DNA from 2 places in the Lysinibacillus sp. CNPSo 3705 genome. Region 2 is predicted to be linked to the other one. Evidence: predicted binding sites of a transcription regulator. Region 2 holds the regulator's gene; the other holds the start of a gene.
The links. The regulator CtsR, encoded in region 2, represses protease genes until heat stress. The targets are predictions, from matches to a motif close to ATGGTCAATAAAGGTCAAACA.

Region 1 (15,031 bases), on a different contig from region 2:
AAGCTACAGTCGTACTATTTGAGGAAGAACAATTTGAAGCGGCTCTTACGAAAGTACAGACGCTACGTGTACCCGGTAAACAGGTTACCTTACAGTTAAGGAGTAGCCTTGTCGATGAAGAAGCTTTTTTAGCACACTTTACAGAAGTAGTTGTGGTGGGACAGGAGGGCGTTGACGGTGAATGAATTAACGATTGCTATGCCGAAGGGACGCATATTTGACGAGGCATATGAAATGCTTTTAGAAGCTGGCTTTAATTTACCAGAAGAAGTCGAAATGTCTCGTAAATTAATGCTTGAAATTCCAGAAGAAAAAATACGTTTTATACTAGCAAAGCCAATGGATGTTCCTGTTTATGTTGAGCACGGTGTAGCGGATATTGGTATTGCCGGGAAGGATGTTTTGTTAGAACAGCAACGAGAAGTGCATGAATTGCTGGATTTAAAAATAAGTACTTGTTATATCGCATCAGCAGGCTTACCTGATACGACGATGAATGAAATTGCACCAAGAATAGCGACGAAATATCCTAATATTGCAATGAAATATTATAAGGGTATTGGAGAGCAGGTTGAAATTATTGAGCTAAATGGATCGATTGAATTGGCGCCCATGATTGGCTTGGCAGATCGAATTGTTGATATTGTTTCAACGGGCCGGACATTGAAAGAAAATGGCTTAGTGAAGTATGAATTTATTACAGACGTATCATCACGCTTAATTGCCAACCCAGTAAGCTATCGCATGAAGAGCGATCGTATTATCGATCTTGTGAAACGTTTGAAAAAATGCGTTAAATAAAAATGTCAACTGTCTGGAAGAGGCACATTCCTAGATTTAAAGGAGATTAATCCTATGAAAATAGTAAAGCTAGAAAAAGGTATTTCCTTAAAACGACCACTGGAAGGTGGAAATGAAGAACAGTTAAAGATTGTACGTCAAGTATTGAAAGATGTTCGCGCACAGGGTGACACAGCCATACGTTTTTATACAGAAAAATGGGATGGCTTTGCCCCTGACTATTTACGCGTAACGAAGAAAGAGATAGAAGAGGGCGCTAATACAATTGATCAACAGCTTTATGCTGATTTAACAGAAGCTGCTCAAAACATTCGCCTTTATCATGAGCAGCAAAAACGTGCAGGTTATCGCTTGGAACTGACAGATGGTTCATGGCTTGGACAACGCATTACGGCTCTCGATGCAGTTGGTCTTTATGTTCCTGGTGGTACAGCAGCATACCCTTCTTCGGTCTTGATGAACGTTATTCCTGCACAAGTTGCTGGTGTCCAGCGCATTGTTATGACATCTCCAGCAGGTCGCGATGGAAAATTACCTCCAGGTGTGCTTGCTGCAGCGCATATTTTAGGAGTAGAAGAAATATACAAAATCGGTGGAGCTCAGGCGATTGCAGCTCTTGCGTATGGTACAGAGACTATTTCTCCAGTTGATAAAATTACGGGTCCAGGAAATATTTTTGTAGCATTAGCAAAACGTGAAGTGTTTGGTGAGGTAGCCATTGACATGATTGCAGGACCAAGTGAAATTGCCGTGTTAGCAGACGATACAGCATTTGCTGATGAAATCGCGGCCGATCTTTTATCGCAGGCTGAACACGATAAATTAGCTTGTGCCATTTTAGTAACGACTTCTGAGCAATTGGCTATAAAAGTAGCTAATGAAGTGGAGAAGCAATTAACGATTTTACCACGTGAAGAGGTAGCACGTGCATCGATAGAAAACTTTGGTGTCATTTATGTGGCTGAAACGATGGTAGATGCCGTAGATGCCATTAATTCGCTAGCGCCTGAGCATTTAGAAATTGTCACAAAAAATGCGGAGGCTGTAGCTGAGCAAGTACGACATGCAGGGGGGATTTTCATTGGCCGTTATAGCTCTGAACCAGTTGGTGATTACTTTGCAGGGACAAATCATGTGCTGCCAACGAATAGCACTGCACGCTTTGCAAGTGGCTTAAATGTCGATGATTTTGTGAAAAAATCGAGCGTCGTTTTTTATAGTGAAAAAACTTGGGCAGAAAACGCACCGAAAATTGCACGCCTAGCACGTATGGAAGGCTTAGAGGGTCATGCGCGTGCAGTGGAATCACGTGGCTGGGAAAAGGGGTAATACAATGACTGAAAAGAAACGATATGCAAAAGTTGAACGTACAACAAATGAAACGCAAATTTCTGTAGCAATCGATTTAGATGGTGAAGGGAAAGCAAATATTAAAACAGGTGTTGGCTTTATGGATCACATGCTTGACCTATTTATTAAACATGGGCTTTTTGATGGGACGATAGAAGCGAATGGTGATACGTATATAGATGATCATCATACAACAGAAGATCTAGGAATTGTCTTAGGCCAAGCTATTCGTGAAGCGCTCGGTGATAAAAAAGGAATAAAGCGTTACGGCACAGCATTTGTGCCAATGGATGATGCACTTGCACAGGTCGTTGTAGATTGCTCCAATCGTCCTCACTTAGAATATCGTGTGCCACAGTTGAAGGAAAAGGTCGGTAGTTTCGATACTGAATTAGTACATGAATTTTTGTGGAAGTTTGCACTCGAGGCTCGGATGAATGTTCATGTGATTGTACCTTATGGCCATAATACACATCATATTATTGAAGCTATTTTTAAGGCGTTAGCACGTGCCATTGACGCAGCAGTGGAAATCGATCCACGTGTTAAAGGTGTACCATCGACTAAGGGGCTGTTAACGTGAAAATAGGTGTTATTGATTATGGAATGGGGAATTTATTTAGCGTTGAACAAGCATTAAAACGACTTGGCTGTGAGGTTGTTGTTACGGCTAACGACACAGTGCTAGACGCAACAGATGCACTGTTGCTTCCTGGTGTTGGAGCGTTTCCTGATGCCATCAAACGTTTAGCTGAAACGAATTTAGATCAATATTTACACAAGGTGAAAGCAGAAAATCGACCACTTCTCGGAATTTGCTTAGGCATGCAATTATTATTTGAGCAAAGTGAAGAAGTGTCCCCAACGAAGGGGCTGGGTTTTTTTAAAGGCAGCATTAAACGATTTACTGGTGACAGCGCTGGGCAAACGTATCGAGTGCCGCATATGGGATGGAATGAGCTCGTCGTGACAAAGCATCCTTCTTGGTTAAATGGTGAAGTAACGGCAAAACATGTTTATTTTGTGCACTCATTTTATGCAACTGATATCGAGGAAACGGAGCTTGTCGCTTATGCGGATTATCATGGTATTAAAGTTCCTGGCATTGTGGCAAATGGCTCTATTACGGGCATGCAGTTCCATCCTGAAAAGTCAGGCGAACTAGGTGTTCATTTATTAGAGCAATGGTTGAAGGGGGTGGCATCATGTTAACAAAGCGCATTATTCCATGTCTTGATGTGAAAGAGGGACGTGTTGTCAAAGGTGTACAGTTTGTGTCTTTACGTGATGCGGGTGACCCAGTTGAGCTTGCTAAGTTTTATGATGAGCAAGGGGCAGATGAGCTTGTGTTTCTAGATATTTCAGCATCACATGAAGGACGTGAAACAATGGTGGATGTCGTACGGCAAACTGCAGCTACATTAGCCATCCCATTCACAGTAGGTGGTGGAATTCGAACGTTAGATGATATGAAACGTATTTTACGTGCAGGTGCCGATAAAGTATCAGTGAATACTTCTGCTTTAGAGCGTCCAGAGCTTATTAAAGAAGGTTCTGACTTTTTTGGCGCACAATGTATTGTTGTAGCTATTGATGCCTGCTATAGCGAAGAAGATGCCACGTGGATGGTTTATACGCATGGGGGCCGAAACAAAACAACATGGCGAGCAACTGAATGGGCGAAGGAAGCGGTTCGCTTAGGTGCAGGTGAAATTTTATTAACGAGTATGAATCAGGACGGTGAGAAATCCGGTTTTGATTTAGCGTTAACAAAAGCTGTGAGAGAGGCTGTGACAGTTCCTGTTATTGCAAGCGGCGGTGCAGGGAATGCCGAACATTTTTATGAGGTATTAGCTGAAGGTATCGATGCAGATGCAGCACTTGCAGCATCCATCTTCCATTATAAAGAAACGAGCGTAGCACAAGTAAAAGAATACTTACGTGAAAAAGGAGTGACAGTAAGATGATTGACAGCATTAAATTTGATGAAAAAGGTCTTGTCACTGCGGTTGTACAAGATGCAAATACAAAAGAAGTACTAACTGTAGCGTATATGAATAAAGAATCTCTAGAAAAAACGCTTGAATCAGGAGAAACATGGTTTTTCTCACGTTCACGTCAAGAGCTCTGGCACAAAGGGGCAACGAGTGGTCATACGCAAAAAGTGGTATCTATCAAGGCGGACTGTGATGGTGACGCATTAATTGTGGAAGTAATTCCTGCTGGACCGGCTTGTCATACTGGAACAACTTCTTGCTTTACGGAGATTATTCAGCACAATGCCAAGGTCGGATCTGTTGAGATTCTTTCTAAACTCGTAAAGGTCATTGAAAAGCGCGAGCAAGAAATGCCAGAAGGGGCGTATACTACATATTTGTTCGATAAAGGAATCGATAAAATTTGTAAAAAGGTTGGAGAAGAAGCAACTGAAGTTGTCATAGGTGCAAAAAATCGCGATGCAGAAGAAGTGAAATGGGAGGCTGCCGATTTAATGTATCACTTACTAGTATTACTGCAAGAGCAAAAAGTAAGTATTTATGACGTGTTACATGTGTTAGAAAAACGTCACGAGGAGAAATAACGGCATATTGCTTATTGTATGTTATAATAGAAGTTACTGTGTAAAGGAACGTATAATACGTTCCTTATTTCTTGTTTCGGAGGAAATATTTTGGAAAAGAAACGTCAAAAAGAGACTCAAACGAATATAGTGTCGTTCATTCCAACAGGCGACTATTATTATAAAAAATCAATTCAAGCAATGAATAGCGGACAAATGAATAAAGCCTATAAATATTTACAGCGAGCAGTTGATTTAAGCCCTGATGATCCGATGATTTTATTACAATTAGCGATAATAGAGTTAGAGGGTCAACGTTTCGAGGAAGCGTATGATCTACTTCGTCGTGCTTATCAAATAGATAAAGACAATCCAGAAATTATTTTTTACATGGCAGAGGTTTCAGGATGTATTGGGATCATACATGATGCTAAACGTTTTGCAGAGCAATATTTACAAATAGAGCCAGAAGGTGCCTATGCAGATGAAGCTGCTGAAATATTAGAGTTTGTTGATTTTGAGCAGGATGATTTTGAGGAGCTTGAAGGTTCAGCTGAAGATTTATATCGGCAAGAACAGGCGAGACGCTGTATGGAAAAGGGAGATTTCCCTGAAGCTATTAAAATGCTAGAAAACTTAATTGAAGATAGACCAGATTTTTGGTCGGCTTATAATAACTTAGCCCTTGCCTATTTTTATGTGGGTGAAGCAGAACAAGCGAAAGCGCTGCTAAACACTGTATTACGTGAAAATAAAGGGAATTTACATGCACTATGTAATTTAACGGTTATCGCATACTATGAAAAAAATGAAGAAGATTTAAAGGATCTTTTAGAAATACTTGTGAAAATTCAACCATACTTATGGGAACATCGCTACAAGCTGGGTGCAACATTAGCGCTCGTTGGACAATATGATTTAGCATTTAAATGGTTACGTAGCATGCAGAAAAGAGGCTATGTAGGCGATGCTGGCTTTTACTTTTGGTTATCACATGCCGCTTATTTCTCAGGACATGAAGAAATTTCAAAAAGTACATGGGAGCAGCTACTTGAGCTAGATCCCGATAAAGAAGGCTTTGAACCTTGGCGTCAAGAAGAAAACAATTATTCACTTGATGCATTAGAACATGACCGTGATTATATTGTAGAAAAGCTAGAGAGCGAGTATACAAGTGAACGCATATTTGGTTTGTTTTTATTAAGCTGTACAGCACATAAACAGGAAATTATTGCGCATCCAAAATGGATAGATGTTGACCAATTTAATGCGTATGAAAAGCTATTCCTCGCTTATGCACTAGGACATCAATTTGATATGAAAAACAAAGTAGAGGCTAGCTTTATACGAGCAGTAAGTGTGCCAGAAATTTTACTAGAACAGTATGATAAGCTAACGACATTAATTGCACCAATGTTCCAAATGTGGTTTGTGCTTTGCGAGCAAGCATTGATGAACAATTATCGTTTTACAAATCCAGCAGCTATTGCAGGAGCAAATGATTATTTATTCCGTTCTTCCCGAATGCTCAAGGTGACAAAAAAAGAAATCGCTCAGCAATACGGAGTGTCAGTGTCAACTTTATCGAAGTATATTGAAGAGATTTTAATGTTCTTACCAGACACTCATAATTAGACCGTGAGCAACATAGTTGAATAACTTTTTACTTTCACATACGATGAACATACTAACATTATTATAAAAAAGTAAAAAATCTGTTTAGGGGGAAGTATTTATGTCAGAAGAAAAAATTTATGATGTAGTAATAATTGGTGCAGGTCCTGCTGGGATGACTGCTGCTGTTTACACATCACGTGCCAACCTTTCAACTTTAATGATTGAACGTGGGATCCCTGGCGGACAAATGGCAAATACAGAAGAAGTAGAAAACTATCCTGGGTTTGATACAATTCTAGGGCCTGAGCTATCTACAAAAATGTTCGATCATGCTAAAAAATTCGGTGCAGAGTATGCATATGGCGACGTAACTGAAATTATTGATGGTGAGGAATATAAAACAATAAAATCAGGTACTAAAGAATATAAAACACGTGCAATTATTCTTTCTACAGGTGCCGAATATAAAAAAATGGGCGTGCCTGGCGAAAAAGAACTTGGAGGCCGTGGTGTCAGCTATTGTGCAGTATGTGATGGTGCATTCTTCAAGCAAAAAAATCTTGTTGTCGTAGGTGGCGGGGATTCTGCTGTTGAAGAAGGCGTTTATTTAACTCGCTTCGCTGATAAAGTAACAATTGTACACCGACGTGATAAATTACGTGCACAAAAAATTCTCCAAGATCGTGCCTTTGCTAATGAAAAAATTGATTTCATTTGGAATGCAACAGTGAAGGAAATTAATGAGGCTAACGGTAAAGTTGGAAGTGTAACATTACAATCAACTGTAGATGGTACAGAATCTAATTTTGCTACTGATGGCGTATTCGTATACATTGGTATGCTTCCATTAACAAAACCATTTGAGTCTCTAGGCATTTTAAATGATGCTGGTTATATTGTGACAAATGATAATATGGAAACGACAGTACCAGGTATCTTCGCAGCTGGAGATGTACGTGAAAAATCACTTCGTCAAATCGTTACAGCAACAGGGGACGGAAGTATTGCAGCACAAGCAGTACAGCACTATGTGGAAGAATTATTAGAAAAAATTAATGCTTAATAGTGGATCATTGAAAAGGGCAATCTCCTTTCAAAATGGGTGTGCATATTTTAGTAGAATGCCCAAGATCAATATTTTGAGGTAAAAAATACAATTTTAATACGGTCTTAATATAGTTGTAACTTGAATGACATATAAAAGGTGTAATATATAAATTGTAATTAGCAATCCCCCTTTTATTTTGTTAAGTAGGTTGTTTCCATCAATTAGGTGGAGCAGCCTATTTTTGTTGTGAACGGAAATTTTTATGACTGAGTTTCATATGTTTGAGTAAAGGTTAAAAACAGTATCGATAAAGTTAAAATTGCAAATGACGTAAAGTTTAGAATTGAGGACAAACCTTGTTTGGTCTTGCTATAATAAAAGGTAGAATGCAAAAGAGATTAGAGGTGTGCCTATGCAAAGAATTGCAAATTTAATAGCCGTAAAAGACGGTCAAGTGTTATTACTTCAGAAGCCGAGACGTGGCTGGTACGTAGCTCCTGGCGGTAAAATGGAGAGCGGTGAATCGATTTATGAGGCTGCAGTACGGGAGTTTAAAGAAGAAACAAATGTCACACCAATAAATGCTCATTTAAAGGGTGTTTATACAATGGTTATTAAAGAAAATAATGAGGTAGTGGACGAATGGATGCTTTATACATTTGTTGCAAAGGATGTAGAAGGAGTACCGTTTAAAGAAACTAGAGAAGGCGAACTTGCATGGCACCCAGTAGAGGATTTGAAACATTTGCCAATGGCTGAAGGTGATCGAACAAACTTACAATTTGCTATCTCACAATCAGGCATTCAGTACGGTACATTTGAATACACAACTGAATTTGAATTACTTCATGAGAAAATACAAATATCAATCGAACAATAAAGGAGCTGCATGACAGTGGTGGTTGAAGGACCAAAAGGTACAAGTGAATTGGTTATTATTACAGGAATGTCTGGAGCTGGGAAAACAGTAGCTATTCAAAGCTTTGAGGATTTAGGGTATTACTGTATTGATAATTTACCACCAGCGTTACTTACAACATTTTTAACCTTACTAAGGGATTCGGGTAAAAATATTACACGTATAGCAGCTGTCATGGATATGCGTGGTGGCGACTTTTTTGATTCTCTTATCGGCGCTCTCGACCATATTCTTAAAGAAGGTGACATCGTTGCACGTATTTTATTTTTAGATGCAGATGATGCAGCTTTAGTTAGACGTTATAAAGAGACAAGACGTGCACATCCATTGGCTGTAAATGGTTTACCATTAGATGGCATTAAACAAGAACGTAAGCTTTTATCCGAAGTAAAAGGTCGCGCTAAATTTGTCTATAATACATCTAATATGAAGCCTAAAGAGCTACGTGAAAAAATCGCTAAAGAATTTGCCAGCGATGCTGATAATATTTTCTCGGTAAATATTATGTCTTTCGGATTTAAACATGGTATGCCGATAGATGCCGACTTAGTTTTTGATGTCCGTTTTTTGAAAAATCCATATTATGTAGAAGAGTTACGCCCCAAAACGGGTTTACAAACGGAGGTATCTTCTTATGTTTTGGCACTTGAGGATACGCAAACACTTATTCAAAAACTAACGGATTTGTTTGAATTTATGATTCCGCTCTATAGACAAGAGGGCAAATCACAACTTGTCATTGCCTTTGGATGTACTGGAGGACAGCATCGTTCAGTAACATTAGCAGAGTATTTTGGGGCATATTTAGCTGGAAAGGAAAATACTGTTATTACACATCGTGACATCAATCGTAGAAAGGATTGAGTGAATGGGAAAGAAGCGAACAAAGCTTGTTGTAATTGGTGGTGGTACGGGGCTTTCTACGTTACTACGAGGACTCAAGCACCACCCATTTGATATTACTGCAATTGTGACAGTAGCAGATGATGGTGGTTCTTCAGGACGTTTACGAGATGACTATGATATTCCACCACCTGGTGATGTCCGTAATGTGATCGCGGCGTTATCGGATGTTGAGCCGCTTGTAGAGCAAATGTTTCAATACCGATTTTCTGCATCAGAAGATTTACGTGGGCATTCATTAGGTAATTTAATGCTGACTGCTTTAACAGATATTACCGGGGATTTTAACCATGCTATTAGTGAGATGGGAAAGGTTTTAAAGGTCCATGGTCGCGTCATACCAGCTGCCAACAAAAAGATAAATTTACATGCTGAGCTTGAGGACGGTTCAATCATTGAAGGGGAATCTAAAATTCCAAAGGCAAAAAAACGAATTAGTCGTGTTTTTTTAGTGCCTGAAAATGTGAAACCGTTACCAGAGGCTATTCGAGCAATTCATCGTGCTGACTATATTTTAATTGGTCCAGGAAGTTTATATACAAGCATTATTCCAAACCTTCTTGTAAAAGGAATAGGAGAAGCTGTTGTAAAGGCTAAAGGAAGAAAAATTTATGTTTGTAATTTAATGACCCAAAAAGGTGAAACCATTTCATATACAGCAGGTGATCATGTTAAAGCTATCTATAAACATGTTAGTGACTCCTTCATTGATTCTATATTGGTGAATGATGTAAAACTCCCTCATCCTGTAAAAGAGCTTTATAAGGAAGAATGTGCTGAGCCAGTAACATTCGACGTTGCAAAGCTTGAAAGTATGGGATTAGAGGTTATTAAACGGGATATTGCCACGATTCGACCAGATGGGACGGTACGTCATAATGCTACAAACGTTGCGAAATGGCTTGTAGATTACGCAAATATCTATGAACAAGAAGTTAGTGAATCATAAAGCGCTTATTGTATATGATAAGATGAACATATACATAGAACAAAAAGTTGAAAGGAGGGCGTGATATGTCTTTTGCTTCAGAAACGAAAAAAGAGTTAACGCAAATAGAAGCGGACAATCATTGTATGAAAGCAGAAGTATCTGCCCTAATTCGTATGAATGGTTCATTATCCTTTGCTAATAAACAGTTAAGCTTAGACGTACAAACTGAAAACGCTGCAATCGCAAGAAGACTTTATACGATTATGAAGAAGTTGTATCCGTATAATGTAGAGTTACTTGTTAGAAAAAAAATGCGTTTGAAAAAAAATAACGTATACATTTGCCGTGTAAGAGAAGGTGCGCGTGAGCTACTGATTGATTTAGAAATCATCTCAGACGACTTTCAATTTAATCATACTATTTCTCGGAAGCTCATTAAAAAGAGTGGTCAAAAAAGAGCATACTTACGGGGTGCTTTTTTAGCTGGTGGCTCTGTCAACAATCCAGAAACATCTGCCTACCATCTAGAAATTTATTCATTATATAAAGAGCACGGCGAGGCCTTAATGGATTTAATGAATGAATTTGAGCTAAATGCAAAAACAATTGAACGAAAAAAAGGCTTCGTAACTTATTTAAAAGAGGCGGAAAAAATTTCAGATTTCCTTAACATTGTTGGAGCGCATCAAGCAATGATGAAATTCGAAGACGTCCGCATATTGCGAGACATGAGAAATAGTGTCAATCGCATAGTCAACTGTGAAACAGCAAACTTGAATAAAACAATAGGCGCAGCATTACGTCAAGTAGAAAATATCCGATTTATTGAAAATGCAATAGGTTTAGATCAATTGCCAGAAAAACTACGCGAAATTGCACGATTACGCGTAGAATACCAAGATGTCACACTAAAAGAACTTGGTGAAATGGTATCAAGTGGAACGGTTAGTAAATCCGGTGTCAATCATCGATTACGGAAAATAGATGAAATAGCCGATGCATTAAGAAGCGGAGAAAAAATTGGTGGTTAAATTTTCATACTTTTCAGGTATGAATGTGAAAAGCGTAATCGCGTATTGTTCTTTTGCTAGTAAGTAAGGTAAGATAAAAATAATAGATGAACGGTAGTAAAGGGGAGTTTTAAGAATGACCGAGAGAAGAGTCCATGTAAAATTAAAATTAGGACTACAAGCTAGACAAGCAGCACTATTTGTACAAGAAGCAAATCGTTTTAACGCAGATATCTTTCTGGAAAAGGACGAGAAAAAAGTAAATGCTAAATCCATTATGGGTGTTATGAGCTTAGCCATTGCAAAAGGAACAGAGGTAGTACTTAGTGGCGATGGCAACGATGCTGAGCAAGCGGTTACAGCATTAGCAGCACTAATCGAAAAAGAAGATTAAAAAACTATGACGCAAAAACTGTCCAAACAGTAAAACTTACATGTTGGACAGTTTTTTTTGTGTTTTTGCACTGATAAATAGGTCCTGAAAGTTAAGCCAAAGCGATGGATATTATGGCGAAGCGATGGAAGGAAAGGTCAGGCGGCGGAAAGAGTTAAAGTGATGGAAAGGGTAATCAAAGCGCTGGAAAGAGAAGGATACGACGGAAAGAAAAAGATGCAACGGAAAGAGCCAAAGTGATGGAAGGAAAAGGCTACGACAGTAAAATGTCAGAGCGATGGAAAGAAGACGTTGCGACGGAAAGAAGAGCCGAAGCGACGGAAAGAAGAGCCGAAGCGACGGAAAGAAGAGCCGAAGCGACGGAAAGAAGAGTCAGATCGACGGAAGAAGACGCTGCGACGGAAAGAGGAGTCAGAGCGACGGAAAGAAAGTTCGAAGCGACGGAAAGAAGAGTCAGAGCGACGGAAAGAAGACGCTGCGACGGAAAGAAAGGCTGAAGCGACGGAAAGAAGAGTCAGAGCGACGGAAAGAAAGGGCGAAGCGAAGGAAAGAAGACGCTGCGACGGAAAGAGGAGTCAGAGCGACGGAAAGAAAGGCCGAAGCGACGGAAAGAGGATTCAGAGCGACGGAAAGAAAGGCCGAAGCGACGGAAAGAAGAGTCAGAGCGAAGGAAAGAAGACGCTGCGACGGAATGAAGAATCAGAGCGACGGAAAGAAAGGTTGAAGCGAAGGAAAGAAGAGTCAGAGCGACGGAAAGAAGAGTCAGATCGACGGAAGAAGACGCTGTGGCGGAAAGAAGGCTGAAGCAACGGAAAGAAGAGTCAGAGCGACGGAAAGAAAGGTCGAAGCGACGGAAAGAAGGGTCGGAGCGACGGAAAGAAGGGTCGGAGCGACGGAAAGAAAGGTCGAAGCGACGGAAAGAAGACGCTGCGACGGAAAGAAGTCCATCAAACCAATACAGTTAATGTCGAACAAAAAAAGACATCCCAGAAATAATCTGGGATGCCATTAACTTTTTTATTTACGTTCCATAATTTGGTCGATTAGGCCGTATTCTTTTGCACGCTCAGCTGTCATGAAGTTATCGCGGTCTGTATCTCTTGCAATGACTTCAAGTGGTTGACCAGTGCGTTCCGATAAAATTCCATTTAATTTTTCACGTAAGAATAAAATACGTTTTGCAGCGATTTCGATTTCAGTTGCCTGACCTTGTGCACCGCCAAGAGGTTGGTGAATCATTACTTCAGCATTTGGTAATGCGAATCGTTTACCAGGTTCACCAGCAGCAAGTAGGAAAGCACCCATAGATGCTGCCATTCCGATACAAATTGTTTGTACTTGTGGCTTGATAATTTGCATTGTGTCATAAATTGCCATACCAGCAGTGATAGATCCACCTGGTGAGTTAATGTAAAGGAAAATATCTTTGTCTGGATCTTCTGCTTGTAGGAATAGAAGTTGAGCAACAATTGAGTTAGCAACGTTGTCATCAATTGCACTTCCTAATAGGATGATACGATCTTTTAGTAGTCGTGAATAGATGTCATAAGCACGTTCACCACGACTTGTTTGTTCAATAACTGTAGGAATTAAATTCATGTTAAATCCTCCTTAAAAAACTAAATTCGAATACTTTTGCTGAAAACTTCCTTGGTAATTCAGCTGTATCCTTATCATACACATTATAGTCAGGGAAGGTCAAATATTAACCCTGTTAAAGTAAAATAAATTAAATCAATTTTGCCTTAGCGTATTTATAGTGCTGCCTCGCTTTCGCCACAGAAACCATTTGCCGCCGCCGCCTCGCTTTGGCCACAAAAACATTGGATGCAATAGCCTCACCCTCGCTCAGAAACCATAGGATGCTACCGCTTCGCTTTCGCAACAGAAACCATTGGATGCGCCGCTTCACTTTGGCAACAAAAACATAGGATGCAAATGCCTCGTCCCCGCTCAGAAACCATAGGATGCTACCGCTTCGCTTTCGCTCAAAAAACATTGGATGCAATCGCTTTGCTTTTCGCCACAAAAAACTTGGATGCAATCACATCGCCCTCGCCTAGAAACCATTAAATCTTACCGCCTCGCTGTGCTACAAAAAACATTTCCCATTACCGCCTCGTTCCACGCAAATAAGGAAGTACCGCAAACGCTTTGCTCTCACGTAAATAGATACTGTCTCCAAAATTTAAAGGGTATCAGCATAATTCACAATCTGTGATATCCGTCTGTAGGTTATCTTTTTTTCGTAGGTTTTTGATACTTATTGGATGAAGATAAAAAAAGTTAAAATGTTTTGCATTCTATAGTTGAAATATGGGCAATAGGTTTGTATAATTGATAAGGTCACATAAGTTAAAGTACAGTACACTATTTTGCAGGTATGCTTCACATGAGGGTTATCTACATCATGCTTTTCTAAAGCCTAGGGTGAGTACTTTTTTTTTTGTTTAATTGCCCTCGTGGTGTAATGGATAACACGTAAGATTCCGGTTCTTGCACTGGGGGTTCGATTCCCTCCGAGGGCGCCATTTTACTGATTATTTGATTTACTTTTATAACTCAATTCTCCTAATAAGTAGTTTAGCAGCCTGCTTAGTGGGGAAAAGAGAAGGGAATATAATGGAAATATTGCCTAATAGGCATTATTCCCGTATATGTTCCTTTCAAACCTTCAAAAAAGCAACAACTCCAAATTATTTTTAGTGAACATACTGTACGTGAAGACTAGTTATACTAGTCGAAAAAAAGAATCCTATCTGAGGGGATTCTTTTTTTTTACAAATAGTCTAAAAATAGCACCAGGATGAATGGCAAAACATTCACTCCAGGTGCTATTTTTAGTTATTCGATAGGTGATCGGCTTGACTTGGCGAATCCATGAACGAAAAGCATTAAAACATTAAACAAGAGCAGCCCCTGGGTGATAGTGACCACAGGTGGGGCTGCTCTTGTTTTTTTAAATTAATGAAGGGGATTTGTTGTAGTGCTGTATGCATTAAGCATTGTTTGCATATCTTGTTGAGAAAATTGAGGTACTTGATAGTAGCCATGCATATTTTGGTATATAGATAATTCGTATGCCATTTCAATGCAGTTGGGAATACTATCGGCAATAACGCGACGAACAACAGGGTTTGTAGTTTCTGTTGCTGCTGCAGTCATACCTTTTGCCACACCTTTTTGAGCGCCAAGTAAGAAGCCAGAAATACATTCATCGCTGAGCTCATTTGCATTTTGCATTGGCTTTTTAGGTTGGCCAGGAGTTAATCCATATTTAAAATTATTTCCTGTCTCCATTTGATAGCGACCTGTAGGAACAGATGGATCATGACCTGTGTTATAAGATTCCACAATTGTGTTATACATACCTAATGTGAAATTATATTGGCGATCCAAAATACTAAGTAACTCTGTGTCCTTAACATGTGGACGTAAAACAATGGATTGATTCATACAAGCAATGATTGCACCGATTGTTTCATGTAAGTCCATTTG
Region 2 (15,031 bases):
CTTTGGATGAATGGCCAATGGCAGAACGCAAAGGAAACATATGAGCTAAGTTCGCCCTATAGTGGTGAGGTTATTGCAAAGGTAGCTAAAGCATCAATTACTGACGTTGAGCAAGCAATAGAAGGTGCACATAAGGCATTCCAAACGTTTAAAAAGACAACAGCCTACGAACGTGCCGAAATATTATATAAAGTGGTTAACATAATGCGTCAGCGCAAAGAGGAATTAGCTGAAATTTTAGCCCTAGAGGCAGGTAAGCCAATATCGGCAGGTTTAACTGAAATAGAACGTACAATAGCAACTTATCAATTTGCTGCGGAGGGTGCTAAGCAAGCAAACGGTGAAACGGTACCGATGGATGCTGCACCAGGGGCAGGAGATCGTATCGGCTGGACAAAACGAGAGCCTATAGGTGTAATTTCAGCCATAACACCATTTAATTTTCCATTCAATTTAGTGGCACATAAATTAGGTCCTGCTTTTGCAGTTGGAAATACGGTAGTCTTAAAGCCAGCGACGCAAACGCCATTAAGCTCTATCGTGATGGCAGAAATTTTCCAGCGAGCGGGTCTACCTAATGGTGCGCTTCAAATTATTACAGGTAGCGGAGGGGAGCTAAGTGATACACTAGTGACCCACCCACTTGTGAAAAAGGTGACATTCACGGGTAGTGGTAAGGTTGGTTTAGGCATTAAAGAAAAAGTAGGCTTGCGTAAAGTCACTTTAGAGCTTGGTTCCAATGCTGCAGTAATTGTCGAGCCATCGACACCAATTGATAAAATTATTTCGCGTTGTGTCGGTGGTGCTTTTAATTTTGCTGGACAGGTTTGTATCTCTTTACAACGTATTTATGTACACGCATCTATTATTGATGAATTTACAAAGGCGTTTGTAGCGGAGACAGAAAAATTAGTGGTAGGTGATCCACTAGATACAAATACGGATGTTAGTGCAATGATTAATCCAAAAGAAGTTGAACGTATTCGTCAATGGATTGACGAAGCAAAGTCACAAGGTGCGATAGTTGCAACAGGCGGAACATTTACGGAACGTACTTTAACGCCAACTGTTATGACGAATGTGACGTCGGATATGAAAGTTGTTTGTCAGGAAACATTCGCGCCAATCGTCTCAATTGTTTCATATGAAACATTAGACGACGCTATTCGACTAGTGAATGAGTCGGAACTTGGTTTAAATGCTGGCATTTATACGAATGTGTTACCTGATGCATTACGTGCAGCAGATGAAATACAAGCGGGTGCTGTTATTATTAATGATATTCCGACATTTAGGGTCGATAATATGCCATACGGTGGCGTAAAAATGAGTGGCTACGGGCGCGAAGGTATTAAGTGGGCAATTGAGGAAATGACAGATATGAAATTTATAACGATGAAAAAATCGTTCTAATTTGCATCAACTCTTTTTCTACGATACGATGACGAAAGAACATTTCATGAAGGGAAGTTGCAAGAACTATGACAAACAACGCAATACCGATGGGTCAGTCACGTACTGTTCAAACGCGTCTCGTATTACCGCCAGATACAAATAATCACAACTCCATTTTTGGTGGAAGAGTGTTAGCTTATATTGATGAAATTGCTGCAATTACGGCAATGAAGCATGCGAAAGGGCATGTAGTTACAGCCTCTATTGATTCAGTTGATTTTTTATCGGCAGCACATGTAGGGGATATTTTAGAAATCGAAAGTATTGTTTCCTCAACTGGACGTTCTTCAATGGAAGTTTACGTTCGGGTTATTTCACGAAACATTGAAACTCGTGAGGAAAAATTAACGACAGAATCCTTTGTAACGATGGTTGCAGTAGATGATGATGGTAAACCTAAGCCAGTTCCTGCAATTTATCCTGAAACAGATGCAGAAAAACGTCTGTTTGAAACAGGCCCTGCAAGACGAGAACATCGTAAGCAAAAACGGGAATTACCGCATTAAAAGAGAAAAGGGAAATTGACGTATACTGTCAGTTTCCCTTTTTGTGCTTACATTTTTAACTCATTTACCACATTAATCAGTGAATCGGAGGAAGAAGAAACGAGTGTAGCTCCTTGTGACAGTTCAGTAATCAAGTTAGAGATTGTTGAAATATCTCTGGATGTATTTACATACTGCTGTTGAATTCCAGCAACAGCATCGGCGATATCATTAAATGATTTAGATAAACTGTTTTGTGTATCTACGCTATGTTGAATCTTTTGATCCACGTTAATAACTGAATTAGACATTGTTGTAATATTACTTTCTGTTTCTCTAATGAGATGAGAAACATTTTGTACAGCATTTTTTGTCTCTTCTGCAAGCTTACGAACTTCCTCTGCTACAACAGCAAAACCTTTACCATGCTCACCCGCACGGGCTGCCTCGATAGAAGCATTCAATGCTAATAAGTTGGTTTGATCGGCAATTCCCGTAACTAGCCCTACAATCTCTGATATTTTTTGAGAAGATGTGCGTAATTGGTTCATCGTAACTTCAAGACTGTTTACACTTTGCAAAATAACTTGTATTAAATCATTTTGATCTTGTAGCTGCTGCTGTCCGCGTTTGGATTTTTCCTGTGTATCAGCAACGAAGGATAAGCCTTGTTTAGTCGCTACTGCGATATCGTCCGTTTGAGAAGAAATGACTAATAAAGAGGCTGCTGTTTCTTCACTAATCCCATTGAGCTCCTCTGCCGTTTTTTGAATGGTAGTGACAAGTGCGTGTTTTGTGTCATCAGCTGCTGCTCGAATGCGTTCCTCTTCTTTTTCATAGGCTTCGATTACAAGCTGCTGCTCGAAATTAATGATTTTGCAGAAGGCATTGATAGCACGTATGGCATCATGTTTTGATAAATCCAACTCATTTGTAAAGCGTGTAAATGTCGTTGTTAATGACTGGAATGAGGCGATATACCACTTTGATTGTAGACCAATTCGAACATGGGTTTCAGCGATTGCCTTCCGTTCATCAATATAAGCGTTGTTAATATGACTTTCGAAAATATCACTCAAGTGCTTATGTAAAGTAACTTTTAAACGATCGATTTGTGACGTTCTGTTTATAATATCTAACAAATCTTGGCTTAAACTAATAGCTGCATAAAATTGATCCACCATTTCAGGAACTAAATCTTTAGCTAAAGGCTGTAGTTGTTTAATGATGGCTAAATCCTCAATTGTTAAATCTAAAAGTTGCAACTGTTTTTGAAGTTTTGGATAGTTTGATACATCCAATTGTACATTATTTTTATAATTTTCAGGTGCTAATGTAATTGAGTAGCTAGAATCGTTCTTTTTTGTAAACCAACTCATTGTCTGTTTGCTCCATTCTTTATAAATGCATAGTAGTATATAAAAATCGAATTGCTTAGTTTGTTAATTTTTCGGAATATATGGTATTTAGTCTATTCTACTATTTTTTGTCGTGAATTTGGTTAAAATTTTAGTGTATTTCTTTATTTTTTATAGGCATTATAGACGACTGTCGCTTAAAAGTCATGAAATAGACTATTAAAAAGGTAGTAGGTAAATTGAATTTAAAATAGGAAACCTGTAAAATACGAACTGTTTAGATTGAACGTAACAATGGTTTTGAGGAGGTATTACATGGAAAAGAAGCGTTTCAAATTTGTTATTCCGGTTATGGTAATTGTAGCGATTGGCTCGGTTTACATGTTAAGAAACTACTATGCTGAAGTACCAGACTTAGATCAACTATTAATTACTATCTGTGCAACAATAGTATCTGGGGTACTCGCTTACTTTTTATTTCCACAGCAAGGCGAACATAAAGTTGATGATCGTGGTCCTTACTGACAGTAGAAAGGCACCTTAGAAAAATCTCAGGTGCCTTTAATATGTTGTGCGAGTAAACGCTTTGCGCGGGTACTTCTCGTCATCGATGACGATGGTCCTGAAGGAATTAAGGTTTAAATAATTTGAACCAGCCTTTAAGCTTAAAGACTGCCAGCATAAATAAAGCGATAAAAATCATAATTCCGAGTACGATAAAGTAGCTAAATCTCCCGTGTAGCTCTGGCATATATTCGAAATTCATGCCATAAACACCGGCAATGAATGTTAGCGGAATAAAGATTGTTGAAACAATTGTTAAGGTCATCATGATGCCATTCATACGACTAGAGCTCATCGCCATATAGCTATCACGCATATCTGCAGTGAGCTCACGGTTGGATTCAATCATTTCGGTGAGTTTAAGCAGATGATCGTAAATATCTCCGAAATAAGCTCGTTCTGATTTATTTAGTGAAAATCGGTAAGAGTTAAGGATACGATATAATAGATCACGCATTGGTAATATGGTGCGACGTAGATCAAGCAAATCACTACGGAATTCAAACACAATTTTCATAGCGTTAAGGTTACTTTGATAGGTAAGCTCATCTTCTAGTGCATTTAAATGATCCTCAATCTTATAGACAAGCGGGAAATAGTTATCAACGATTTTATCGATTATCTGGTATGTTAAATAGATGGTGCCACGTTCCCAATTCTTTGGCTGTTTTTCTAACATCATTTGTACTCGATCTATCTCCGGTGCTGAATTTTTATGAAATGTGACAATAAATTTATTAGAAACAAAAATGTTTACTTCTTCAGCTGTTAATTCTTCGTTAACTCTTTGGATAACAAAGAAGTGGAAATCATCATAAAAATCGAGCTTTGGTCGCTGTAAACGCATTAAACAATCTTCTATAGCGAGTGGGTGAAAATGGAAAAATGTATCTAACAGTAGTTCTTCCTCATCGGTCGGACAATTAAAATCGACCCAGTACCATTCAAATTCGTTTTTGTGTATATCTTCAAGCGGAAAATCCTTTATAAGCTTTTGGTCTTTTGTAATGCCAATTGTACGTATCACAGCATTCACCTCAATTCTGTTAATTATAGCTTAACAGGTGTATATATCTTCACAACAAACTTTCTTTATAACATATCCAACCACCAAATAAAGCAGTCGCAAAGAATCTAGATGGTTTTGTAAAACCTGCCTGCTGTAATAGTGCTAAAATGTCCTCTTCACGCATAAATGAAAGAGAACGTATCGATTTCTCCATTTCTGCTACTTCCGATGGTGTTAGCTTTGTATGCTGTAGCCAATAAGCACGCCATAAATCAAATTGTAGCTCAGTTTCTAAGGAACCTTGCTGCCCATATTTTGAGACGAGGACAAAGGGAGCACCAGGCTTTAAATTATTCGCTATTTCTTGTAATGTTGCAAGCTTCTCCTGATCATCTTGTATAAAGTGAAGCACTAATACACAGCTTGCTGCATCAAACTTCACTGCAGGTAACTGAGTATCCAGTATAGTTCCTTGATATAAAGAAATATTATTAGGTAGAGATTTTAAACGTTCACCAGCGATTTGCAGCATCGCTTCTGACGGATCTATACCAACAAATGACCAATGAGGACTTTTCTCAGCAAGCTGTAAAATCTCATTGCCGCTTCCGGAGCCAACTACTAAAAATTCAGCTGTTTCATGTAACGCAGATTGGTAAAAGGTTTGTGTCAAACGTAGCATTGCATCATAGCTAGGGAGCGTGCGACGAATACCTTTTTCGTATTCGTTGGCAAGTTTGTTATTAAATTCCATCGGTTATCACATGCCTTTCAAAAAAATTTTAAAATCCAATTTATATTTGAAACTATTTAAGAAATAGATCCGTAAATAGTAGTACATAAAATAAAAAATTAAATGGAAGGATTGATATAAATGGAAACTAAATGGTCTAAGGTAATCATACACGCAAGTGCGTTTTTTGCGCCATGGTTAGTACCGATTATATTTTTCTTAATCAGCTCAGATGAAGAGGTAAAAAGTATTTCCGTGCAAGCCTTATTGTTCCAAGTTGTGATGGGGGTATTAATGACAATTTCGGGGATTTTAAGCTTCCTAATCATTGGTATACCGTTCTTAATTGTGTTTGGTATCATGTATTTTATTGCACCAATTATCGGTATTGTAAAGGCTCTATCTGATGAGCATTGGCGTTATCCAATAGTTGGTCGATGGGTATAATTTTTATAGACGCAAGTATATGCTAGTTGCATATGCTTGCGTTTTTTCTATAGCTGAAAAGGGCATCTTATAACTAAGAAACTTATTTCAACGGTTGTCCAAACATCCGCTGAAATAAGTGAAGCCTCTGGCGGATGTTAGCCTAAAATCATCGCTTCCTTACGATAACGGCTAACTGACCTGCATCAAGCTGCTGACGCTACGCTTTCGGGCAAAAAACATCCTGCTCGCCAAACCACAAAGCCGATTCCGGACGCAATTATTTCTGGCATAGGCATAATTGATTTTTTCTAAGTGCGAAATAATTGCAATTATTTTCAAGCGTTTTGTATAATATACTCAAAGAAAGTCAAAGATAGTCAAAGTCAGTGAAGTAAGCGAGGTGTATTCCTAAAATGCGTAATATATCAGACATCATAGAAGGCTACTTAAAGCAAGTGCTTGAATTAGGTGGAGAAGGGCATATTGAAATAAAACGTAGTGAAATCGCAGATAAATTTCAATGCGTGCCCTCACAAATAAATTATGTAATCAATACTAGATTTACTGTCGAGCGAGGTTATCTTGTTGAAAGCAAACGTGGTGGTGGTGGATACATTCGAATTTTACGTGTCCGCGCGAATTCACAAATTGATCTGATTGATGATGTCCTCGCGCAAATAGAAGGTGGGGCATCGCAAACAATGGCAGAAGATTTAGTGTATCGACTAATTGATGAGCAGGTAATTTCAAAGCGAGAAGCGAAATTAATGTTAGCAGCAGTTGATCGCTCAACTCTCGATTTGCAACTCCCATTACGGGATATTATTCGAGCAAGAATTTTACGAGCGATGCTAACAACGATTAAATATGAACAGCACAAATAAAGAGGTGATGGGAATGATATGCGAACATTGTAAGCAGCGTAATGCGACAGTTACCGTAACACAAATTCAAAATGGTCAAAAAGTAGAGCATCATTATTGTGACGTCTGTGCCTCGCAGTTCCATCCATTTCATGCTGAGTTTAAGCAAGAGCCAATATCTATTCAGCAGTTATTATCCAATTGGTTTGGCTCCCCTACATGGCAGCAACAACAAGTGGGTGAAAAACAGCAGGCACCACCACAACCGCAAACATGCCCACAATGTGGATTTACGTATAAACAATTTTTAAAAGAAGGTAAGTTTGGATGCCCTAGCTGCTATGATACCTTTGGTGAACACTTACCGAAGCTCTTTAACCGTATACAGGCTGGTCCTCAACATATAGGAAAAATGCCCGGTGCCCAAAATAATGTCTATGTCATCAAAAAGCAAATTGAAGATATTCGTAAACGTATGAAGATTGCTGTAGATGAAGAACAATTTGAAGAGGCCGCAAAGCTTCGTGATGAAGCGAAGGAACTTGAGAAGCAGCTACAATTTGAAGGTGGTGATGTGTCGTGATGATTGAGTCATTTTTAGAGCGTGCTACACCGATATGGATGAGTGTAGAGGACGATTATTCAGATATTGTCATAAGTACACGCATTCGCCTTGCTCGAAATTTAGATGGTTATCGTTTTCCATTAGCCTTTACAGAGGATGAAGCATTACAGGTGGAACACGCAGTTACACATGCAATCAAGGATAGTACAGAACTTCGAGAAAATTATTCATATTTTGCTATTAAAGACTTAACGTCTTTACAGCGTCAAATACTTGTGGAAAAGCACTTGATTAGTCCTCAGCTTGCAAAAAAAGAGCGAGTTGGCTCCATGCTCTTATCTGATGACGAATCAACTAGCATTATGGTGAACGAAGAAGACCATTTACGCATTCAATGTATGACGGCGAGCTTTCAACTTCAAAAGGCATACGAGCAAGCTAATAAAATTGATCGTACCTTAGAGAAAGCCTTGCCTTACGCATTTCGAGATACATTTGGTTATTTAACAAGTTGTCCAACAAATATTGGTACTGGTTTACGAGCATCTGTCATGATGCACCTGCCTGCCCTTACACTTACGGGTCAGATGAATCAAATCATTAATGCGATGACACGATTAGGAATGACGGTAAGAGGAATATATGGGGAGGGTAGTGAAAATATAGGGAATGTTTACCAAGTGTCAAATCAGATTACACTAGGGAAAACAGAGGATGATATTTTAGCCGATATCCAAAGTGTCGCTGAAAAAATAATTCAAAAAGAACGACATGCAAGAGGAAAGTTAATGGAAAAAGCAGAGCTTGCCTTAGAAGACCGTGTATACCGTGCTTTAGGGACATTAACACATGCTCGAATTTTAACGAGTGAGGAAGCTGCTACCTGTCTTTCAAATGTTCGTTTAGGAGTAGATTTACGGTTAATTGAAGGTATTAAAGCGACTAAATTAAACGAATGTGTTGTTAGTATGCAACCTGGATTTTTACAGAATTACGCAGGTGACGTTTTGCCACCTACTGAGCGAGATCGCGTACGAGCGGAAATGCTTCGTGAGGCACTATCTCGAGAAAATATGAGTAAGCCTATTATTCGGAGAAAAGGAGAGGATTCATTTGATGTTTAATCGTTTTACACAACGCGCGCAAAAAGTATTACAGCTTGCCCAAGAAGAGGCAATTCGTTGGAAACACGAATCAATTGGAACAGAGCATATTCTATTAGGGCTTATCCGTGAAGGTGGCGGTATTGCTGCAAAAGCATTAGAAGCCATTGATATTAGTCCCCAAATGATTGAATCAGGTATCGAAGAGCTTGTAGGGAAAGGTAAAGAAGATGTTGGTCCAATTGTCCACTACACACCTCGCGCTAAAAAGGTAATAGAACTATCAGTCGATGAATCACGTAAATTAGGTCATTCCTATATCGGCACAGAGCATTTACTATTAGCGCTTATTCGTGAGGGTGAAGGTATAGCGGCCCGTGTATTAAATAATGCTGGTGTCGGATTGAATAAGGCTCGTCAGCAAGTGCTATTGTTATTAGGTAATAACGATAATGCTCAATCTGGTCAACAAGCTGCACAGGCTGCCAATACACCAACATTAGATAGCCTTGCGCGTGATTTAACGCAAATTGCTCGTGAAGGCACTTTAGATCCAGTCATTGGTCGAAGCAAGGAAATTACACGTGTTATTGAGGTTCTATCACGTCGTACAAAAAATAACCCTGTATTAATCGGGGAGCCAGGTGTTGGTAAAACAGCTATTGCTGAAGGCTTGGCACAGCAAATTATTAATAATGAAGTCCCAGAAATTCTTCGTGATAAACGTGTTATGACACTTGATATGGGGACAGTTGTTGCTGGAACAAAATATCGTGGTGAATTTGAGGACCGCTTGAAAAAGGTAATGGATGAAATTCGCCAAGCAGGAAATGTTATTTTATTCATCGATGAATTGCACACATTGATCGGTGCGGGTGGTGCAGAAGGTGCCATAGATGCGTCAAATATTTTAAAACCATCTTTAGCACGTGGCGAGCTGCAATGTATTGGTGCAACGACACTAGATGAGTATCGCAAATATATTGAGAAGGATGCGGCATTAGAGCGTCGTTTCCAACCAATTCAAGTTGATGAACCAACTGTAGAAGAAGCAATTCAAATTATTCAAGGCTTACGTGATCGTTATGAAGCACATCACCGTGTGAAAATCACTGATGAAGCAATTGAAGCGGCAGCAAAAATGAGTGATCGATATATTTCTGATCGTTTCTTACCAGATAAGGCGATTGACTTAATCGATGAAGCCGGTTCTAAAGTCCGCTTACGTTCATTCGCAGTGCCACCAAACTTAAAGGCACTTGAAGATAAGCTTGAAAATGTGCGCTCTGAAAAGAATGCAGCTGTCTCAGGTCAAGAATTTGAAAAGGCAGCATCATTAAGAGATACAGAGCAAAAGCTAAAAGATGAAATCGAAACTACAAGAAAAAACTGGAAGGAAGAACAAGGTAAAGCCGAGTCAAAAGTGACAGTGGATGATGTAGCAGCGGTAGTATCTATGTGGACTGGAATTCCCGTTTCGAAAATTGCGTCAGAAGAATCGTCTAAGTTATTACAACTTGAAGAAGAGTTACACAAACGGGTTGTAGGTCAAGGAGAAGCAGTAGAGGCAATTTCTCGTGCAATACGTCGCGCAAGAGCTGGTTTGAAAGATCCGAAACGACCAATTGGCTCATTTATTTTCTTAGGCCCTACAGGGGTTGGTAAAACAGAGCTTGCCAGAGCACTAGCTGAGGTTATGTTTGGCGATGAGGACGCAATGATTCGCGTGGATATGTCTGAGTACATGGAAAAACATTCGACTTCACGTTTAGTTGGTTCACCTCCAGGCTATGTAGGTTTTGATGATGGCGGTCAACTAACGGAAAAGGTTCGTCGTAAACCGTATTCAGTAGTATTACTAGATGAAATTGAGAAGGCTCATCCAGATGTTTTCAATATCTTACTTCAAGTACTTGAAGATGGCCGTTTAACAGATTCTAAAGGTCGAGTGGTCGATTTCCGCAATACCGTTGTTATTATGACTTCAAACGTCGGTGCAGATGCTTTAAAATATCAGAAAAACCTTGGCTTTAATGTAGGTGGTACTGATACGAAGTATAAAGATATGAAGGGTACAATGCTCGAGGAATTGAAAAAAGCATTCCGTCCAGAGTTCTTAAACCGTATCGACGAAATGATTGTCTTCCACTCACTAGAAAAAGAACATTTAAAAGAAATCGTCGCAATGATGGCGAATGCTTTAACAAAACGTCTGAAGGAGCAAGACATTTCGTTAGAGTTAACGGATTCGGCACTCGAGAAAATTGCAGAGGAAGGCTACGATCCTCAATACGGTGCTCGTCCACTACGTCGTTCGTTGCAAAAACAAGTAGAAGACCGTTTATCGGAAGAACTGCTGAAAGGCAATGTAGAGAAGGGTAATCAAGTTATTATTGATTACGTAAATGAAGAGTTTGTTGTGAAGAAAAAAGAGGAAGTTTCTACTTCTAAATAATCTTCAACAGTGGGGGCATTCATCCCTCATCTGCCCATTAAATGTTTATTTGAAAAGAACAGCAAGGCATAGTGCCAAGCTGTTCTTTTTTATCGTCATTTAGCATTTCTGAAGGTGGTTCCTTTTTAGAGGGTTCCAAACACCTACTGAAATAGAGGAACTTAGTCTAAGAGCGCCACGTCCTGTGGTAACGACTGAGTGACCACCATCACGTTGCCCCCAAAGCCTCGTCGGACGATTTTAAAAGGAATAAATTATGCGGGCACAATTAAAAATCCGGACGTAATTACGCCAAGGCTTAAATTGATGTACAATAAATATAAGAACAAATATTCGAGGTGGATGCATTTTGGCGAAGAAAAAAACAAAATTTGTATGCTCAAGCTGCGGCTATGAATCCGCAAAATGGATGGGAAGATGTCCAGGGTGTGGGGAATGGAATAAGATGGTTGAAGAGGTGGAGGTGGTCGCGAAAGGGCCACGTGGGGCATTCCAGCATTCTGCTACGGTTACTCAAAAGGCTCTCCCTATTATGCAGATTGAAGCAGCTGAGGAATCACGAGTTGCAACAGAAATGGGTGAGCTTAACCGAGTGTTAGGTGGAGGTATCGTGCCGGGTTCTCTTGTATTAATTGGGGGAGATCCTGGGATTGGGAAATCGACGTTGTTATTACAAGTATCTGCGTTGCTTTCGAATAAAGGGCATCGCGTGCTTTATATTTCTGGTGAGGAATCCATCCGTCAAACAAAGCTACGTGCAGAACGTTTAGGAGTGGTGTCACAGGAGCTGTATATCTATTCTGAGACGAATTTAGAGTTTTTAAATCAGACTATTGACGATGTGCAGCCAAAGTTTGTTATTGTCGATTCGATTCAAACTGTTTTTCATCCAGAGGTAACGAGTGCACCTGGTAGTGTATCACAAGTGCGTGAATGTACAGCAGAACTTATGCGGATTGCAAAAACAAAGGGAATTGCAATTTTCTTAGTTGGACATGTAACAAAAGAGGGCCAAATTGCAGGGCCACGTATATTGGAGCATATGGTTGATACGGTATTGTATTTTGAAGGGGAACGACATCATAATCACCGTATTTTACGCAGCCAAAAAAACCGTTTTGGCTCTACGAATGAAATTGCTATCTTTGAAATGCTTCAGGGGGGCTTAAAGGAAGTGTTAAACCCGTCTGAGTTGTTTTTACAGGAGCGTTCACAGGGAGCGGCAGGATCAACAATCGTAGCCTCAATGGAGGGTACACGGCCAATTCTAGTTGAAATTCAGTCACTTGTAACACCAACAAGTTTTAATTATCCAAAACGAATGGCAACAGGTGTCGATCAAAACCGTGTACAACTGCTTATGGCTGTTCTTGAAAAGAGAATGGGCCTCATGTTACAGGCTCAGGATGCATATATTAAAGTTGCTGGCGGCGTGAAACTGGATGAGCCTGCAATTGATTTAGCGGTGTTGACAAGCATCGTTTCAAGTTTTAAGGATCAGGCTGTCAGAGCAACGGACTGCTTTATTGGGGAAGTAGGTTTGACAGGCGAGGTGCGTCGTGTATCTCGTATTGAACAACGTGTGATTGAGGCAGCAAAGCTCGGATTTAAACGGGCCTTCATACCGGTTTCGAATATAGGTGGATGGGATTTTCCACAAGGTATTGAGATAGTTGGTGTGGAAACGATAAAGGATGCATTGAATGCTTGCTTTAGAGAGCTATAAAAAAGCTTGTGCATGTTGGGCAATGTTCTGACATGCACTTTTAATTTATTTCAGCGGGTGTACAAACACCCGCTGAAATAAATTAAAGCCTCCGGCGGATGTCACGGAAATCGGCAAGGAGTTCTTTGTGCATGCACAAAGCCGATTCCGGACGCAATTATGCCGAGGCATAATTGATTTGCAAGCTTTTGTAATTCATAGATAGAAGGTAGGAAACTCTAAAGGGGGTAATGGCGTCTAAGATAACGTCTGTGAAAAGGCTTCTTTAATGCCCAGCAGATGCTTAAGCATGGAAGGATTTCAATAATTGATTGTCCTCTTTCATTAGAATCGAAATGGTTGATCACAAGAATATTGATGATACTTTGATGGGTTCATAAAAGATTTTCTACAGTAAACTATGTATAATTATATAGTAAAAATGGGAGGTGACAGTTATGAAAAAATTTGTTCAAATTGCTTTTTTACTGATTGGAGGAGCATTAGGCCTTGTTTTCTTACCGCCATTATACGAATTGCTTCATTTATCATCTAATCCTTGGCTTGATAATCCCTACGTATCAGTAGCTTTAGGAGCGCTTTTACTGTTTACACTATCATTTGCCTTTTCAGATTATTTCGTAAGGCTAATTAGTTGGATGGAAGACGTGCTATTTAAAGTGCCTGTTGGAGATTTATTATTTGGTACACTGGGACTTATTATCGGGCTAATCGTTGCTTATTTCTTAGGATTTGCAATTGATAGTATTGATTTACCGAAATTTACAAAGGTTTTACCAATTATATTGTCATTTGTGCTTGGCTATTTAGGGTTCCGTGTAGGCTTTAAAAAGCGAGATGAATTAATCCAGCTATTTACGTTACGTGGTAATAATACGAAGAAAAAATTAACGGAAGGTGTAGAGCCTCAAGAAGTACGAGGTAGCTATAAACTGTTAGATACTAGTGTTATTATTGATGGTCGTATTGCAGATATTTCTGAGACAGGCTTTATAGAAGGTACGCTAGTTGTACCCCAATTTGTCCTTACTGAGCTTCAGCATATTGCTGATTCTTCGGATACATTAAAGCGTACAAGAGGTCGTCGTGGCTTAGATATTTTGAAGAAATTACAAGATGAACGTATGACAAAGGTACAGATTACTGAAGAGGACTTTGAGGATGTTCAAGAGGTTGATTTAAAACTAGTACGCCTTGCAAAGAAAATGGGGCACGATACACAAATTGTTACGAACGACTTTAACCTGAACAAAGTTTGTGAGCTCCACCACGTTAAAGTGCTGAACATCAATGATTTAGCAAATGCAGTAAAGCCTGTCGTTATTCCAGGTGAGGATATGCAAGTGATGGTCATTAAAGATGGTAAAGAGCATAATCAAGGGGTTGCCTATTTAGATGACGGCACAATGATCGTTGTTGAAGGGGGACGTAGCTATATAGGACAGGCAATTACAGTAACCGTAACAAGTGTTCTTCAAACATCAGCAGGTCGTATGATTTTTGCTAAACCAAAGGATGACTAGGAAGTGGGAAATGTGCAATATGAAGTAGTGTTGCCTGCTGCGGGAAGCGGAAAGCGAATGGGTGCAGGGCAAAATAAGTTGTTTTTAAATCTTTTAGAAAAACCAATCCTCATACACACGCTAGAGGTTTTTGAACAGGATAGCCAGTGTACAGGTATTTGGCTTGCTGTGAAGCCGGAAGAGCGTGTATTTATTCAAGAAATGCTAGAGAGGTATGGAATTACTAAAGTTAAAGGCTTACCTGATGGTGGTGCAGAACGACAGCATTCCGTCCATTCGTGCATGAAAGAAATGAAACAGGTTGATATAGTGCTTGTGCATGATGCTGCGCGTCCGTTTATTACGCATGATATTATTGCAAATCTTGTACAAAGTGCATATAACTTTGGCGCTGCGATTGCGGGTGTTCGTGCGAAGGATACCATGAAAAAAGTGCGCGATGGTGTTATTGAAGAGACGATTGATCGAGAAAGCTTATGGATGATCCAAACCCCACAAGCATTTCAATTTGATTTGATTGTAGAGGCAGAGGATGTAGCTGAGAAGGTAGGATTCCTTGGCACAGATGAAGCAATGCTTGTTGAGCGTCTCGGACATGAGGTGCATATTGTGGAAAGTAGCTACGAGAATGTAAAGATGACGACGCAAGAGGATTTAGTTTTCGGTGAAGCGATATTGCGTAAACGTGCTTTGTAAAGAGTAGTTGAGAAACATTAGGTAAATTACAATGGTAGCAGCTAAGCAACTATACAAAATCCCGTAA

Region 1: the regulator CtsR is predicted to act here: its motif matches at 13,218-13,238, upstream of clpP (ATP-dependent Clp endopeptidase proteolytic subunit ClpP).

The regions. Positions count from the first base shown of each region.
Region 1 covers NZ_JAQZSD010000033.1:30,361-45,391, forward strand. Annotated here, with positions in the region: gene PVA17_RS14925 (ATP phosphoribosyltransferase regulatory subunit) at 1-185, shown strand, start outside; gene hisG (ATP phosphoribosyltransferase) at 178-801, shown strand; gene hisD (histidinol dehydrogenase) at 856-2,130, shown strand; gene hisB (imidazoleglycerol-phosphate dehydratase HisB) at 2,135-2,734, shown strand; gene hisH (imidazole glycerol phosphate synthase subunit HisH) at 2,731-3,363, shown strand; gene hisF (imidazole glycerol phosphate synthase subunit HisF) at 3,357-4,118, shown strand; gene hisIE (bifunctional phosphoribosyl-AMP cyclohydrolase/phosphoribosyl-ATP diphosphatase HisIE) at 4,115-4,732, shown strand; gene PVA17_RS14960 (tetratricopeptide repeat protein) at 4,823-6,346, shown strand; gene trxB (thioredoxin-disulfide reductase) at 6,447-7,391, shown strand; gene PVA17_RS14970 (8-oxo-dGTP diphosphatase) at 7,789-8,256, shown strand; gene rapZ (RNase adapter RapZ) at 8,266-9,159, shown strand; gene PVA17_RS14980 (gluconeogenesis factor YvcK family protein) at 9,164-10,147, shown strand; gene whiA (DNA-binding protein WhiA) at 10,213-11,160, shown strand; gene PVA17_RS14990 (HPr family phosphocarrier protein) at 11,276-11,533, shown strand; gene PVA17_RS14995 (hypothetical protein) at 11,825-12,337, shown strand; gene PVA17_RS15000 (hypothetical protein) at 12,319-12,498, shown strand; gene clpP (ATP-dependent Clp endopeptidase proteolytic subunit ClpP) at 12,551-13,132, opposite strand; tRNA gene PVA17_RS15010 (tRNA-Arg) at 13,990-14,064, shown strand; gene PVA17_RS15015 (spore coat protein) at 14,498-15,031, opposite strand, start outside.
Region 2 covers NZ_JAQZSD010000002.1:68,916-83,946, forward strand. Annotated here, with positions in the region: gene PVA17_RS01170 (aldehyde dehydrogenase family protein) at 1-1,413, shown strand, start outside; gene PVA17_RS01175 (acyl-CoA thioesterase) at 1,482-1,961, shown strand; gene PVA17_RS01180 (globin-coupled sensor protein) at 2,009-3,319, opposite strand; gene PVA17_RS01185 (hypothetical protein) at 3,614-3,823, shown strand; gene corA (magnesium/cobalt transporter CorA) at 3,930-4,889, opposite strand; gene PVA17_RS01195 (class I SAM-dependent methyltransferase) at 4,939-5,625, opposite strand; gene PVA17_RS01200 (DUF4870 domain-containing protein) at 5,746-6,051, shown strand; gene PVA17_RS01205 (CtsR family transcriptional regulator) at 6,447-6,917, shown strand; gene PVA17_RS01210 (UvrB/UvrC motif-containing protein) at 6,931-7,479, shown strand; gene mcsB (protein-arginine kinase McsB) at 7,476-8,585, shown strand; gene PVA17_RS01220 (ATP-dependent Clp protease ATP-binding subunit) at 8,575-11,019, shown strand; gene radA (DNA repair protein RadA) at 11,369-12,745, shown strand; gene PVA17_RS01230 (PIN/TRAM domain-containing protein) at 13,183-14,268, shown strand; gene ispD (2-C-methyl-D-erythritol 4-phosphate cytidylyltransferase) at 14,281-14,964, shown strand.